3 regions of the Paenibacillus sp. FSL P4-0081 genome follow, and region 1 is predicted to be linked to each of the others. Evidence: riboswitches for the same ligand, from Rfam matches in the RefSeq annotation. Region 1 holds a riboswitch; each other region holds the start of a gene.

Evidence for each region. Region 1 has a riboswitch for cyclic di-AMP ahead of P40081_RS00150 (resuscitation-promoting factor). Riboswitches for the same ligand answer to the same signal wherever they lie in the genome.
Region 2: it holds a riboswitch for cyclic di-AMP, as region 1 does, so the genes downstream of both, P40081_RS18305 (alpha/beta fold hydrolase) here and P40081_RS00150 (resuscitation-promoting factor) in region 1, are expected to answer to the same signal.
Region 3: it holds a riboswitch for cyclic di-AMP, as region 1 does, so the genes downstream of both, P40081_RS03065 (hypothetical protein) here and P40081_RS00150 (resuscitation-promoting factor) in region 1, are expected to answer to the same signal.

The regions. Positions count from the first base shown of each region.
Region 1 covers NZ_CP009280.1:30,249-34,411, reverse strand. Annotated here, with positions in the region: gene rsmA (16S rRNA (adenine(1518)-N(6)/adenine(1519)-N(6))-dimethyltransferase RsmA) at 1-92, opposite strand, end outside; gene rnmV (ribonuclease M5) at 89-640, opposite strand; gene P40081_RS00150 (resuscitation-promoting factor) at 801-1,961, opposite strand; cyclic di-AMP (ydaO/yuaA leader) riboswitch at 2,250-2,479, opposite strand; gene P40081_RS00145 (TatD family hydrolase) at 2,678-3,448, opposite strand; gene P40081_RS00140 (HD domain-containing protein) at 3,502-4,163, opposite strand, start outside.
Region 2 covers NZ_CP009280.1:4,285,008-4,289,170, reverse strand. Annotated here, with positions in the region: gene P40081_RS18315 (MATE family efflux transporter) at 1-420, opposite strand, end outside; gene P40081_RS18310 (MarR family winged helix-turn-helix transcriptional regulator) at 663-1,349, opposite strand; gene P40081_RS18305 (alpha/beta fold hydrolase) at 1,463-2,272, opposite strand; cyclic di-AMP (ydaO/yuaA leader) riboswitch at 2,280-2,412, opposite strand; gene P40081_RS18300 (ABC transporter substrate-binding protein) at 2,593-3,903, opposite strand; gene P40081_RS18295 (carbohydrate ABC transporter permease) at 3,970-4,163, opposite strand, start outside.
Region 3 covers NZ_CP009280.1:686,603-690,765, reverse strand. Annotated here, with positions in the region: gene P40081_RS03075 (oxidoreductase) at 1-283, opposite strand, end outside; gene P40081_RS03070 (MerR family transcriptional regulator) at 316-717, opposite strand; cyclic di-AMP (ydaO/yuaA leader) riboswitch at 1,321-1,488, shown strand; gene P40081_RS03065 (hypothetical protein) at 1,664-2,110, shown strand; gene P40081_RS03060 (hypothetical protein) at 2,410-2,598, opposite strand; gene P40081_RS03055 (hypothetical protein) at 2,701-2,997, opposite strand; gene P40081_RS03050 (class I SAM-dependent methyltransferase) at 3,123-3,752, shown strand; gene P40081_RS39680 (hypothetical protein) at 3,827-3,949, opposite strand; gene P40081_RS03040 (ABC transporter substrate-binding protein) at 4,056-4,163, opposite strand, start outside.

The DNA of each region.
Region 1 (4,163 bases):
TTCTGGCCCAGGCTTTTTTTGAACGAAAACCCGTACCGCTGTATGATTGCTTTGGTTCTAGTTGGGGATGAGATATTCAGAGTGTCGCTCATGAAGTAATGCCTCCCTGATCAATTTGGGCGAGAGCGCGCGCGAACTCTTCGCGTGTAATACCGAACATCGCCAGACGCTTGTACAGCTGCTTGCCGTTGCAATAACCGATACCCAGCAGATTGCCAAGCTGCATTCTTCTCTCTGCTGCCTGTGCGTGTACCATCATACCTGCGGCCATAAGATCATCCAGCCCGATTACAGCCGGTGCCCCTTCAAAAGAAGTGTGGACATGCTCCAGCGCATGGCGGATGGCCTCAGGCGAGGCATTCTCCACACCTATATCCCCTTTGCGGGTAGCATCCTTCTCCGGAATGAATGCGTGCTTGCATCCGGGTACCTTGGAGGAGACAATTTTGCGAATTCGCTCTCCGGCATGATCGGGATCCGTGAGGATGATAACCCCTCTGCGTTCCATGGCTAATGTAATCTTCGCAATGACCTTGCGGTCCACTGCGGAACCGCCTGTTTCAATCGTATCCGCTTCTACGGCCCGCTTAACGGCCACGGTATCGCTTTTACCTTCGACGACAATTAATTCTTTAATCATAAATAATTTACTCCCTTACTCTAAAACGCAAAAAGAAGAGGATTCGCTCCCCTTCTTTTTGGCTAAAGAATGTATAAGTGATGAGCGGCAGCTCTCTAAATTCCGTAAGTGCTACCCCCACTATATCTTATAAACCGCTAATTTGCAAAAGACTTGCCGCTTAGTTAAGCTCCGGCTTCACAGGTCCAATCACATAGATGGTCCGCGACTTCCGGCCGAAATTACGGGCATGGCTCAGTGAATCGTAGTAAACATCCACCTTGTTGCCTTTAATGGCACCGCCGGTATCCTCTGCTCGGCGAAACCCTAATCCCTCAATGTACACCCACCAGCCAATTGGTATTACATTCGGATCCACTGCAATAGTGCGGCCTTCCGTTACGCGTGTGCCGGAGGCGGTGCGTGTTCCAATTCCCGGTTCTTCCGAGGAATAAGCCGTCATGGATACGTTTTTGATCATTTTTTTGTATTCAAAATCTACGCCTGCCTTGCTCGTGACGTTGTTGCTCTTCGCACTGACTTTGGATGATTTGGAGGTTGTTGTTGCTTTGGATGTAGTTGCAGCAGCTACAACAGGCTTCGGAACCGCTTTGGTACCGACAGCAATAACCTTATCTTTGGTTACCGTCTGAACTTCCTTGCCGACCATATTCATGGAGACTAGCTCCCCATCCTGATATATCTTCTCGATATGCTGGATGATCGCGCCCGGCTTGCCTGCCTGTGCAACTCTTACGTCTCCCTTATACAGAGAGGGGTCTGCGGTTTTGATGACCTTAAAAGGCAAGTTTACTGTCCGCTGTACGGTCTGCTTGGTAATACGGACAATCTTGACTTCCATGTCGGGTGTGACTGCGGTATCAAGCGAAGGGAAAATCTTGTCATTGCCCTCCAGGCTGTAACCCAGCTTGGTAATGGCATCTCCGAGCGAATCCTCGGTGGTGTATATGGTCTTGGTTGCACCGTCTGCAGTAAGCACAAGCTTCTGCGCACGGGTGATTACGACACGGTCGCCGTCTTGTATTTCATCACTAAGGCCAATAGATAGCTCATCATACGGCTGCAGCGAAATTTGTTCCTTTGCCAGCACATCACTGAGCAGCGCTTCCCGCGTCTCCAGTGTCTGTACCTGTCCGTCTATAACTAAAATAATTTCTTTATTACTCTGACCGTGTACGTACAGCAGAATTAACAGTGCGATAACAATCGATATCACACCTGCAAGTGAAAGTACGCGAGGATTCACTTGCTTCAACCGTAATGCGAAAGACCTGCTGGATGATTGCGAATCATGGGATACCTCTGGTTGGAATACGCCCACTCTCTCCATCCTCCTTACATAGCCCCGTCGTCCAAGTTATATCAAGGTGACTGCATCATTTCTGACGAAACTAGGTTTGAGATTGCAACAGGATACGCCCGCATTGCTCCAGCGTTTCCTGCTCATGGATCGCCTGCTCGGCATAGCTACTCCGGATATCTGTTATATAACAGTATGCCGGGAACATCCGCATTATTCAAAACAAAAAAAAGCCCAAAAAAGAGTTCACAGAGGACTCTTTCGTGGCTTCTCCGGTGTCGAATACGCGGGAATGTTTATGCACGAGGTTTCCTCTCTTACTTGCGCTTACGGGGTTAGCTGTCGGGTTCGGGCATAAGAGAGACGCCCTATCTCAGGTCACCCGCTCACGGCGGTTGCCCTCAAATTCACCCCAAAGACCACGTGAAGAAATCAAATAAAGTCTGCGGCAATTCTGTGTTGTACTCTATGTACGGGCATGCGGCAGGGCATTTATTGGTTCCCCCGTTCTCCATACGGAGACTCAGCGAGACGATCCATGAAATAGTGACTGTCACAGTAACAACAGCTCACTGCACTGAAAAGATGATATCCTGTTTTGATGCATGTTGTAAAGGACGATTCAACCACGTTTACGTAAAAAAATGATTAAAATATTGTAATATTCAGCCGTTTTTAGACTATAAAAGTTTAATATATCGGCTATACTTCATTTTTCACCGCTTTTTCTCCCGTTTTCAGACAATCCCAAATCGTTCCAGTGCGTTCGCATACGTAATTTCCGCCAATTCCTGTAAATCAATCCCTTTTATTGCCGCAGCTGCCTCCGCTACCAGTCTTACATGTGCGGTCTCATTCCGCTTGCCGCGGAAGGGGTGCGGAGTCAAATATGGGGAGTCCGTTTCGATCAGCAGCCGGTCCAGAGGAGTCTGGGCGAGCACCTCTTTGGGCACCCTGGCATTCTTAAACGTAATCGGTCCGCCGAAGGACAAATGGAAGCCGAGATCCAGACACATTTTGGCGCTTTCCCAGCTGCCGGAGAACGAATGCATCACCCCTCCAACCTCACCCGCTTTTTCCTCCCGCAGAATCCGGATTACATCCTCGTGGGCATCGCGGTTATGGATACAGATTGGCATCTTCAGTTCACGAGCCAGGCCAATTTGCTTGCGGAATACCTCATGCTGCACATCCTTAGGAGAGGTGTCCCAATAATAGTCAAGTCCGATCTCACCGATGGCCACTACCTTGGGATGACTGCAAAGCGATGCGATCCATTCGAGGTCGCCCTCCTTCATACTGAATGCATCCTGTGGATGCCAGCCCACCGCTGCATAAATATAATCATATTTCTCTGCGAGCTCCATCGTTGTCGGAATCGTTTCCCGGTTGAAACCGATATTGATCATTTTACTGACTCCGGACTCCAGCGCCCGGGCGATTACCTCCTCGCGGTCCTCGTCGAATTGCGGAGCATCCAGATGGGTATGTGTGTCGAATAACTGCATTATATTTCATCCTTTCCGCCTTGATTTCTATGATGAATTACAAGTATTTTAGGTTATTTTGCAAAAATATCTGCGATGGAGGGCGGCAACTGTGGAAGGGCTTTCTGCAGCCTGTCCTGCGGGAAATAGAGATGGTATCTGCCTCGGTGAATCCCGCTGATTGAGCGTACAATATCCGATACCTCTGAGATCTCCCGCAGCTTATCATGACGGTCCAGAAGCAGAATCTGCTTGCTGTCAAAAGCATCCCCCGGACGGAATACATCATAAGGAAGATCTGTCGGAAAATCAATTTCCAGATCATAATCAGCACGCAGTCCGGCACCGGCAAAGCTGCGGCGGATTTCGTCAATTGTCTCTGTATCCAGATGCTCCATCTCCACATATTTATACAGTTTACGATGAATAAACCGGCTGCACAAGTCGCTTAAAATTTCATCTTTCTCCAGCGTCCACTGCATGAAGGCTGTCTGCATCAATGCCTCATCCAGCAGCAGGTACTGCTCCACCGTTACATCCCCGCGGAACAAATCACTTAGCGGCTCAATCATGAACCGGAAACCATAATCCTCCTGTACCAGCTCCTTGGCTCTGCGGAGAATCTGGCGCAGAATAATTTCCGAGCTGCGTGTTACCGGATGGAAATAGACCTGCCAGTACATCTGATAACGTGACATCAGGTAATCCTCAATCGCATGCATCCCGGATTCTTTAA
Region 2 (4,163 bases), 4.2 Mb from region 1:
GGTGACGTAGTCCTTGGTAAATCCGAAGGAGTCAGGCGTTGCCCCGAGGCCATGTACGATAGAATTAATGAGCGGCAGGCCGACGGCCATCGCGATAAGACCGAGAACCAGGCTGCTGTAAAAGGCGAATGCAGACACATGCTTAACATCAGCCGTATTTTTCTCTCCCAGCAAACGGGAAATGAAGGCACTGCTGCCGACACCAATCAGGTTACCCAGCGCCATAATGACCGCGAATAACGGTAAGGTTAAGGCAAGTGCGGTTAACATGGCAGTGTTATTTAACGTTCCAATGAAAAATGCATTCAGGATGGAATAGATGACACTCATTGACGTTCCAAGCATCATTGGTATTGCGAAGTGCGCTACGGCTTTTGCAACCGGTGCTTTTTCAAAGTAATGGAGGTTTTCTGTATCCATGCGGTTCACCACTTTCTTCCTGTATGTTAGTCTCTATATTAGTTAGAATTCTAACTATAAATTGATTGCGAACTTTGCGCCGCACCAAACAAACCCGTAACAAATGACAATACGGGTCTCGTAAGCGGGTGTTGACTAATCGTCAGTTTCAGACTGTATTTGGTAAAATCTTTATTGCGCTGCCTTTGCCTTCAGTTCTTCGGGAAAGACAGCGCCGCTGCTGCTAATAGGAAATGCTTTACTTACTTGTCATCCGAATCACTGGAGTTGTCCTTCGAGCCGTCTCTACCATCTCTGGAAGGCCAGCCGAAGCCGTTCATGCCGCCGCCTTGACCTTCCCGGCCAAATCCGGGGAATCTTCCGCTAAAGCGTCCGTCATCCATATTTCCCCACATTCTGCTCATTTGTCCGCGCATGGCCATCAGCTTGTCGAATTCCTCTGATCCTATGCGCTCCTTAGCGGCCTCCATCCACATAGCCATTACATCACGGTCTGCATCTGTTCCTAGTTCTTCTTCTAAGGCTGTAATGACGCGGACCAGGTATTCACCGAAGGCTGCCTGTTCTTCTGGAGACAGGACTGAAAATATGCTGCCGCCCTCAACCTCCTGGCCCTCTTCCTCCCGCCCTTTCGGCGTCAGATAAATCAGCATGATGCGTTTATCTGTCTCGGAAGGCTGACGGGTAATATATTCGGCCTTCTCCAGTTTGGCCAGCAATTCATTGAGCGAGGATACACGAATGTCCAGCATATAGGATAAATCCTTCGTGCTGATTCCGTCCTTCATCCGGAGAAACGCCATGATCCTGCCTTGTCCCCGTGACGTATCTGCCATAGGGCCAACAGCGGCGTGGTTCTTCAGATGCTGTCTCTGCAACAGCCATTGCAGCTTGGCGAGCTTGTCGTACAATTCAGCATTCATATTCATTATGAATCCTCCCAGGGATATATTTACGGTACCTGTCAATCAATGTAACGGTACCTGTTGAATTTATTATAACGGTACCTGTTATACTTGTCAAAGATTTTCTACAGGTGCCGTTAATAAATTTTCCGCTGGAAGCATTGCTGGTCTTTCAGGTAATCAAGCAGTAGCCGGTTGAAGTGCTGCGGCTGACATAAATGGCTGGGATACATGGCATCTTCCAGTATTGCCAGCGTGGCGAGCGGATATTTGGCCGCTGTTTGTCTCACCTGCTCCAGAACCCGCTCATTCTGATTGCCTGATACACAAAGAACGGGAACCTGCAGCCTTAGTGCAAACCCGTAGCTGTCCGTATGTCTTAGTGCCAGACGCTGTTTAATCAATTCTGTTGTCCGTTCATGGACAAGCTCTCTTCTCAGAATATGATACGCAGACAGCCATTTGTTATATGTAATGCGCAAAGAACGGATGAACATTTCAGCCGGAAGATAATGGGCGGCCCATGCGCAGATTTGAAAGAGCTCCAGCACTTTGCTGCCTTTGGACGTACAATCTCCTAGGATGTAATTGTCCACCAACACCAGATTAATTACCCGTTCAGGATTCAGATAGGCGAATTTCTGGGCAAGCACAGCACCGCTGGAACAAGCTACGATGACGGCCCGTTCTACGGACAGTCCATCCAATAATCCCTTCAGATCTTCACACTGCGTGTCTACAATCCGGCTGATCTCCACATCCATTTTACCGGATTGCCCATTCCCTCTTAGGTCAAACAAGATCACTTTCGCCCGCTTGCTGAAATACTCCGCCTGAGGCTCGAACAGATGATGTGAAGTCGAATAATCATGAATAAAAACAATGGGCAGACCACTGCCCGACACCTCGTAATAGAGGGTAGTTCCATTGACGTCAATATACGGCATTACCTGTGCATCCTCTCATGTCGCTTACGGAGTTAGCTGCCGGATTCGGGCTTGAAGAGTAGCCCTACTCGATTCCTCGAGATTCACCCCAGAAAACTTGGTTTCCCCGCTTCCATTACGGAACTCAGCGATTACATATATTTTTGCGGATATAGATTAACAGAAACTTCAGTATAGCCCATATTCGTCTATGAATGAATAGCTTAGGTGAATTTGCCCAACACGCGCAGAAACCAGCCGCAGTGAACCCAAAAAGCAGAGCAGCGATTCTCCCGTTACCGGAGACTCACTGCTCTGCTTGCTTTAAACATCATCTATAATCAGCGGTTCAGGATGTCATCCACCTCTTTGGCGAGCGTGTCCAGGCTGTCCTGAATTGGCAGGTTCTCCAGCCAGATATCGTTGATGCGTGTGCCCATCAGATCTTCAATCTCATGGTACGTACCGGTCATCGGACGCATTTTGCTGAATTCCAGCTCATCGGAAGCGACCTTGTAGCCTGGGAAGGCGGCAATGGTCTCTTTCATCAGGTCTGTGTCCAGGGAGGTTAGACGGGTCGGAAGATATCCCGTATTGGCAGAAGCATACGCCGCCTGTTCGGTATCCGACAGCCATTTCATGAATTCAAAAGCGGCTGCTTTCTCATTATCCGTTCCCGTATTCGCCAGATACGTATTCGATCCGCCGACCGGAACGCCCCGTTTGCCGTCTTCTCCGGCAGGAATCATGGATACGCCGAGATCAATTCCACTCTCCGCGGCCATGCCGGCAAACGTTTTGTAGCCGCCGACACTGGAGAAGATCAGCGCTGTGCCCGGATTGGCAATGGAGGCATAGTAGGCATCCTTGTCCGTGACCCCGAGTACTTTGATTAGTCCCTTGGATTCCAGATCCTCAATGAAGGAGATCAGCTTCACTGCGCCTTCACTGTTGATATTGGATTTCGTCTCATCCTCATTGACCACATTAGTATCCGAGTACGAATGCAACAGCGCCTCCATCACCCAGAAGTCATAGTTGAACAGGTACATCGGCGGCTGGCCGGTAGCATCATATGCGGTCTGCAGATAGGCCTCCAGTTCGGCAAAGGTCGCCGGTCCGTTCGGATCCAGCCCTTCTTTAGCGGCGAGCGTCTTGTTTACATACATCACGGGAACACTCCGCATATGGGGAAAGGCATACAGATCCTCGCCCAGATACAGGTTGCCGAGGTCGCCGATTTTGAAATCCGAGGTGTCGAACTTGTCCGTTTCCATGAACGGTTCGAGATTGGCAATAATGTCACTGTCGGCAAAGCCCTTAGTCATCGCCACTTCATCAATAAAAACATTCGGCAGCGTACCCGCTATGGCTGCAGCGTTAATCTTCTGCTGCATTTCCCAGTAATCGCCTTGATATTCAGCATTCACATGGATATTCAGCTCGGCTCCTTTGGTCTCGTTGAACTGGTCCACCAGATTCTGATTTACATCCTCCACGGCGGAGGTCCAGAAGTTCAGCTCGGTAACGGAATCCCCTTTCTCATAGGCCGCTATACTGGATTCGGCTTCGGTGGTGGCACAGCCTGCAAGAACGGTGGTCAGTGCAACAGTGGCGAGCAGCGGAGTTACTCTTTTTCCCCATACCTTCATTATTCGTTTCTCCTCCATGAACTGCTGTATTTGGTATTCAACATGCAAGGCCGCAGGGTATTCCCGCTACTTCACTCCCATGTAGGTGAACGCTTTGATAATCTGCTTGCGTGCAATCAGGAAGACCAGCAGAATCGGCACGATCAGCATCATATTCCCGGCCATCACGATCTGCGGGCTGAGCCCCTCCACATCCTGAAGCTTCTGAATTCCAAGCGGCAAGGTTCGGACAGCATCCGTTGTGGTCCATACGAGCGGGA
Region 3 (4,163 bases), 660 kb from region 1:
CCTCCAGCTCGACACCGGGAATCCCGGCAAGGGCAAGCCGGGCCTTCTCCGGTGTCCGAACGGGAACTATCACAGTGGCCCCCGCGGCAGCCAGGACACGTGTGGTCTCCAGGCCCAGGCCGGAGTAGCCGCCGGTCACGACCGCTATTTTACCGCTCAGATTATGGCCTTGGATTACTTGCTCTGCCGTAGTGTCCGGACCCCATCCGGAAGGAATCGGTCGCTGCATAAACTTCGTATTACTCGCCTCATTGTTTGTCTCATTGTTCGACTCTTTACTCATCCCGCTTTTCAGCTCCGTATTCATCCCAATTTTCACACTTCGTTCCTCCTCTGTTCCATTTCCGCGATGAACCTGCCGTCCTTAAGCTCCCGGAAGTTCTTCAGCTTGTATTTCATAAGCTCCAGTGCCGCCGTAAGTTCCGTAAGCTGCTCTTCAATCAACGTTTTATGCCCGTCCAGCACACTGTAGCATTCCTCGTAGTCCTCTTCCGCTGAAGCCCTGATATATTCTTGAATGGTGCGCAGCGGCATATGGGTTCTTTTGAGAATAGCGACGAAATGCACCCGGTCCAGCTCACGCCTGCTGTATGCCCGCTGGCCGTTCTCCTTGCGGCTTGCCGGGGGCAGGAGCTTGATTTTCTCATAATAGCGGATGGTATCCTGGCTGAGTCCTGTCCGCTCTGCTACCTCGGCGATCGTAAAAACAGGCTCCATTGGCTGCTGGCCTCCTTCCTAATCTAGCTTCTTAATCCAGCTTCTTAGTTTGGCTTTCAGTCTTGGTAATTTACTGACCGTCTGCCCTTACAGAATCAAATGATAATCCCTGGAGTAGGGTCCAAGTCAAGCATTCGGGAAGCGGGAATTAGGCCTTCCCGGATGTATAGTTTGTGCGGCTAGAAAGGTACACTTTTCGTAGAATCAGGCTCTAATTCAGGTACAAATTGTAAACCGCCATAATTACTCTAATAACACATTCACGAATCTATTTGCCAGACGGGTAACGCTTACTTCATCTTCAATCTCTCATTATCTCCCGATTACTCACTAATACGCCATTTCACAAAAAATCAATATCGACGGCGTTTCCGGTCTAACGCATTAATATTTCCGGAGTTCCCTCACCGCTACCTCCCAAAAATAAAAAACGGCGATTGAGCGAGATAAACGGATGATAATCGGCCACATATATGGTTTTAGTCTCCAATATTCCTCGCGAAGCAGCAATTTATTGCAAATCCGGCGCAGAAGCACTCTTTTCCATTTTTACAAAGACAATCCTGAAAGGGTATGATTCGTGTTGAAAGTTACCAGCGATAATGTGAATGCACGCTGAATTTCCGCCAAGCGGAAAACGGGGGAACCATCAGGCCGCAGGCCTACTTGGGGTGAATCCGAAGGAGACTTCAATTACGCAGTCTCAAAAGGTAGGGCGACTCTCACCGTCCGAATCCGACAGCTAACCCCGTAAGCGTAAAGAGAGAGATCTTGATCCGCCACGATTTTGCCCCAGGCTTCTTACGCCTGTAACAAAACCGCAGCAGAGGTCCTCCTCTGTCTGCGGTTTTTTGCGCACTTATTCCGGCGGATCAGCATTTCGGCAAACCTATCAACTACATATCCAAACTATAAATCGCCCACATTCAGGAAGGAACGTGTCCACATGCCAGACCCATTATCGTCCAATGCAGTTCCCGCTGCCGGATTCACCAGCTATATTGAGCAATATAGCGGAACCATCTATGCGCTAAGCTGTCTCCTGCTGGAGAAGGGCGCCCGCGCCGATCAAGCCGCAATTGCTACATTCGCGGCACTCTATGAGCCTTGGCTCAAGGGCAGCATCCAAGCAGATGCTTACTCCCTTGCCGCCTACAGGGAATGCATCCGGCAATGCTCGCTGGTTGCTCAAGACCGCGGCCGCTGCTCTTCTGCCCTGCTCACCTGGGAGGATCAGATCGCCAGCGCCTTATGGTACGGCATCCAGCTGCCGCTGCCCGAGATCAGCCTCATCCTGCAGCGAAGCGTTCCTGAGCTGAAAGCGCAGCTCAGAGGGATTCGCGAACAGATGGCTGCTGCGCGGCCAGCTGTCCCGCGTCCGTCGGCGGGATAATAGGGAAGATGGCTAGGCCTGCAACAATAGACTCAATCATGCCACTGCGATCCATGCGGACTCAGAGGACCTTAACTAACCAGTTTCGCCTCATTTTGAGCTCCTTCGAACAATATAAGCGCGCCTGAGTCCGCAACGGGCAAAAAAGCAGGCTTTTTCACAAAATAAGGTCCTCTCAGTCCGCGTAGCAAGCGCTGCATAGAGTAAATCCGCTGACGTCGTACATATTAATAAAAGCCGCAGCATCCGCCACGGCTCTCCATTTGCTAATGCTATGCTATCTGTTCCAGTGCCAGAAATCAGCGCTTGCCCTTGCCGCCCTTGGCGAACCGCCAAAAAGCCATGCAGCATCCGAGCAGCCCGACGCCCAGCAAGATGGTCTGCAGTGCTCCCAGCCAGGTTGATTTGTCCGACGGGATCAGGCTGCTGATAATGATCAGCAGGATGGAGACCACGACCAGCACGGGGGTTTGTCTACTTTTTTTCACAAAAAATCACCACTCCTAATTACTAATATTACTAAGGTACACTATCTGCGGGGGTTTAACCAGTTTAGAGTGGTTTGTGATCACTCTATAGAACAGCATTATTTATAAGCCCGTTTCATCACTACAGGTCATCCACCTTCCATATCCCATCATTTTAATCATTGAATAGACAGCGGTATCATCACTCCCGTTATCCCAGGACCTGTCCACTACCACTTCGTATTCATCAGCGTTTATTTTATTCATTTCATTAATTTCGTAATCTGTTATATTTGCCGTCTCCTTGCTGATTTCAGCATACAGAGCCTTCCTTTCATCTATCGTCTTACTTTCTGAGGTATCTCCGGAACACCACATGTGCACTTTCGCAATGAAATCATCCAGATAGCTCACTACCACACTGTTCAACTCCGGATCATCACTTAGCTAAAATACGAAGGTTAACAATAACATTGCAAATTGGTTCTATCGTAGATATAATATGTCCGTAATAACTATTTAGTGTAATTAAAGGAGATCGGGCTATGACGGAGTTCTGGGAAGCAAGCTTCATAGAAAAACAAACGATGTGGGGATTTGAACCTTCTGACTCGGCAATCTTAACCAAGGATTTTTTCCTTGAAAAGAATGTTAAAGACATCCTGATTCCCGGCATTGGATATGGCAGAAATGCAAAGGTTTTTATGGACAATGGTATAGATGTTACTGGTATTGAAATTTCGCAAACAGCGATTGATCTGGCGAGGCAGCGCGGGCTGGATATGAATGTTTACCACGGCTCGGTAACCGACATGCCATTTGACAACAAACTCTATGACGGTATTTTCTGCTATGCACTGATTCACTTATTGGATCAGCGTGAGCGGGAGAAGTTCATTCAGGATTGTTATAATCAGCTGAAGCCGGGAGGATATATGGTCTTTACAACGGTATCCAAAAAAGCACCAATGTACGGTAAGGGCGTCCAACTGGATACAGACTATTTCGAAATCATGGACCGAGTGAAAATGTTTTTTTATGATGCTGACTCCATTCAACAAGACTTTGCCAACTATGGCCTGGTCGAGATATCAGAAATAGATGAGCCCGGTAAGAATATGAAAAACAAACCTTCCATAAACTTCTTATTTGTAAAATGTAAAAAGGAAGGATAGCGCTCCAAGCGCACTGTCTGCATAAGTAAAAAAAGCCCACCCGCCTCCCCCGGCGAATGGGCTTTGATCTATGTTTACTGGCTGCGCTTCTGATATCTGCCAAAGGCTATGATGGTCACCACTATACCCACAATGCCTATACCCGTTAGCATCCCTTGCGTGAAATCTATCAGGTTGCTTCCGTTAGAAACTAACATTCGGCCCGCCTTTAGTGAAAGAAAAGAAGGGAATTGTAATAATGTGTGTTCCAATCTGGTAAGTTGATGATTAAATGATCCTGATTTCAGAAACACATTGTGTTAATTACCTTTTCATCTGAGCCTTTGCCACTTTATCAGCAGCAGCTTGTGTTTGTGTTTGAATTGCAGCAGTAGCTTTGTCTAATGTTTTCTTCCCGTTTACTACCTGTGT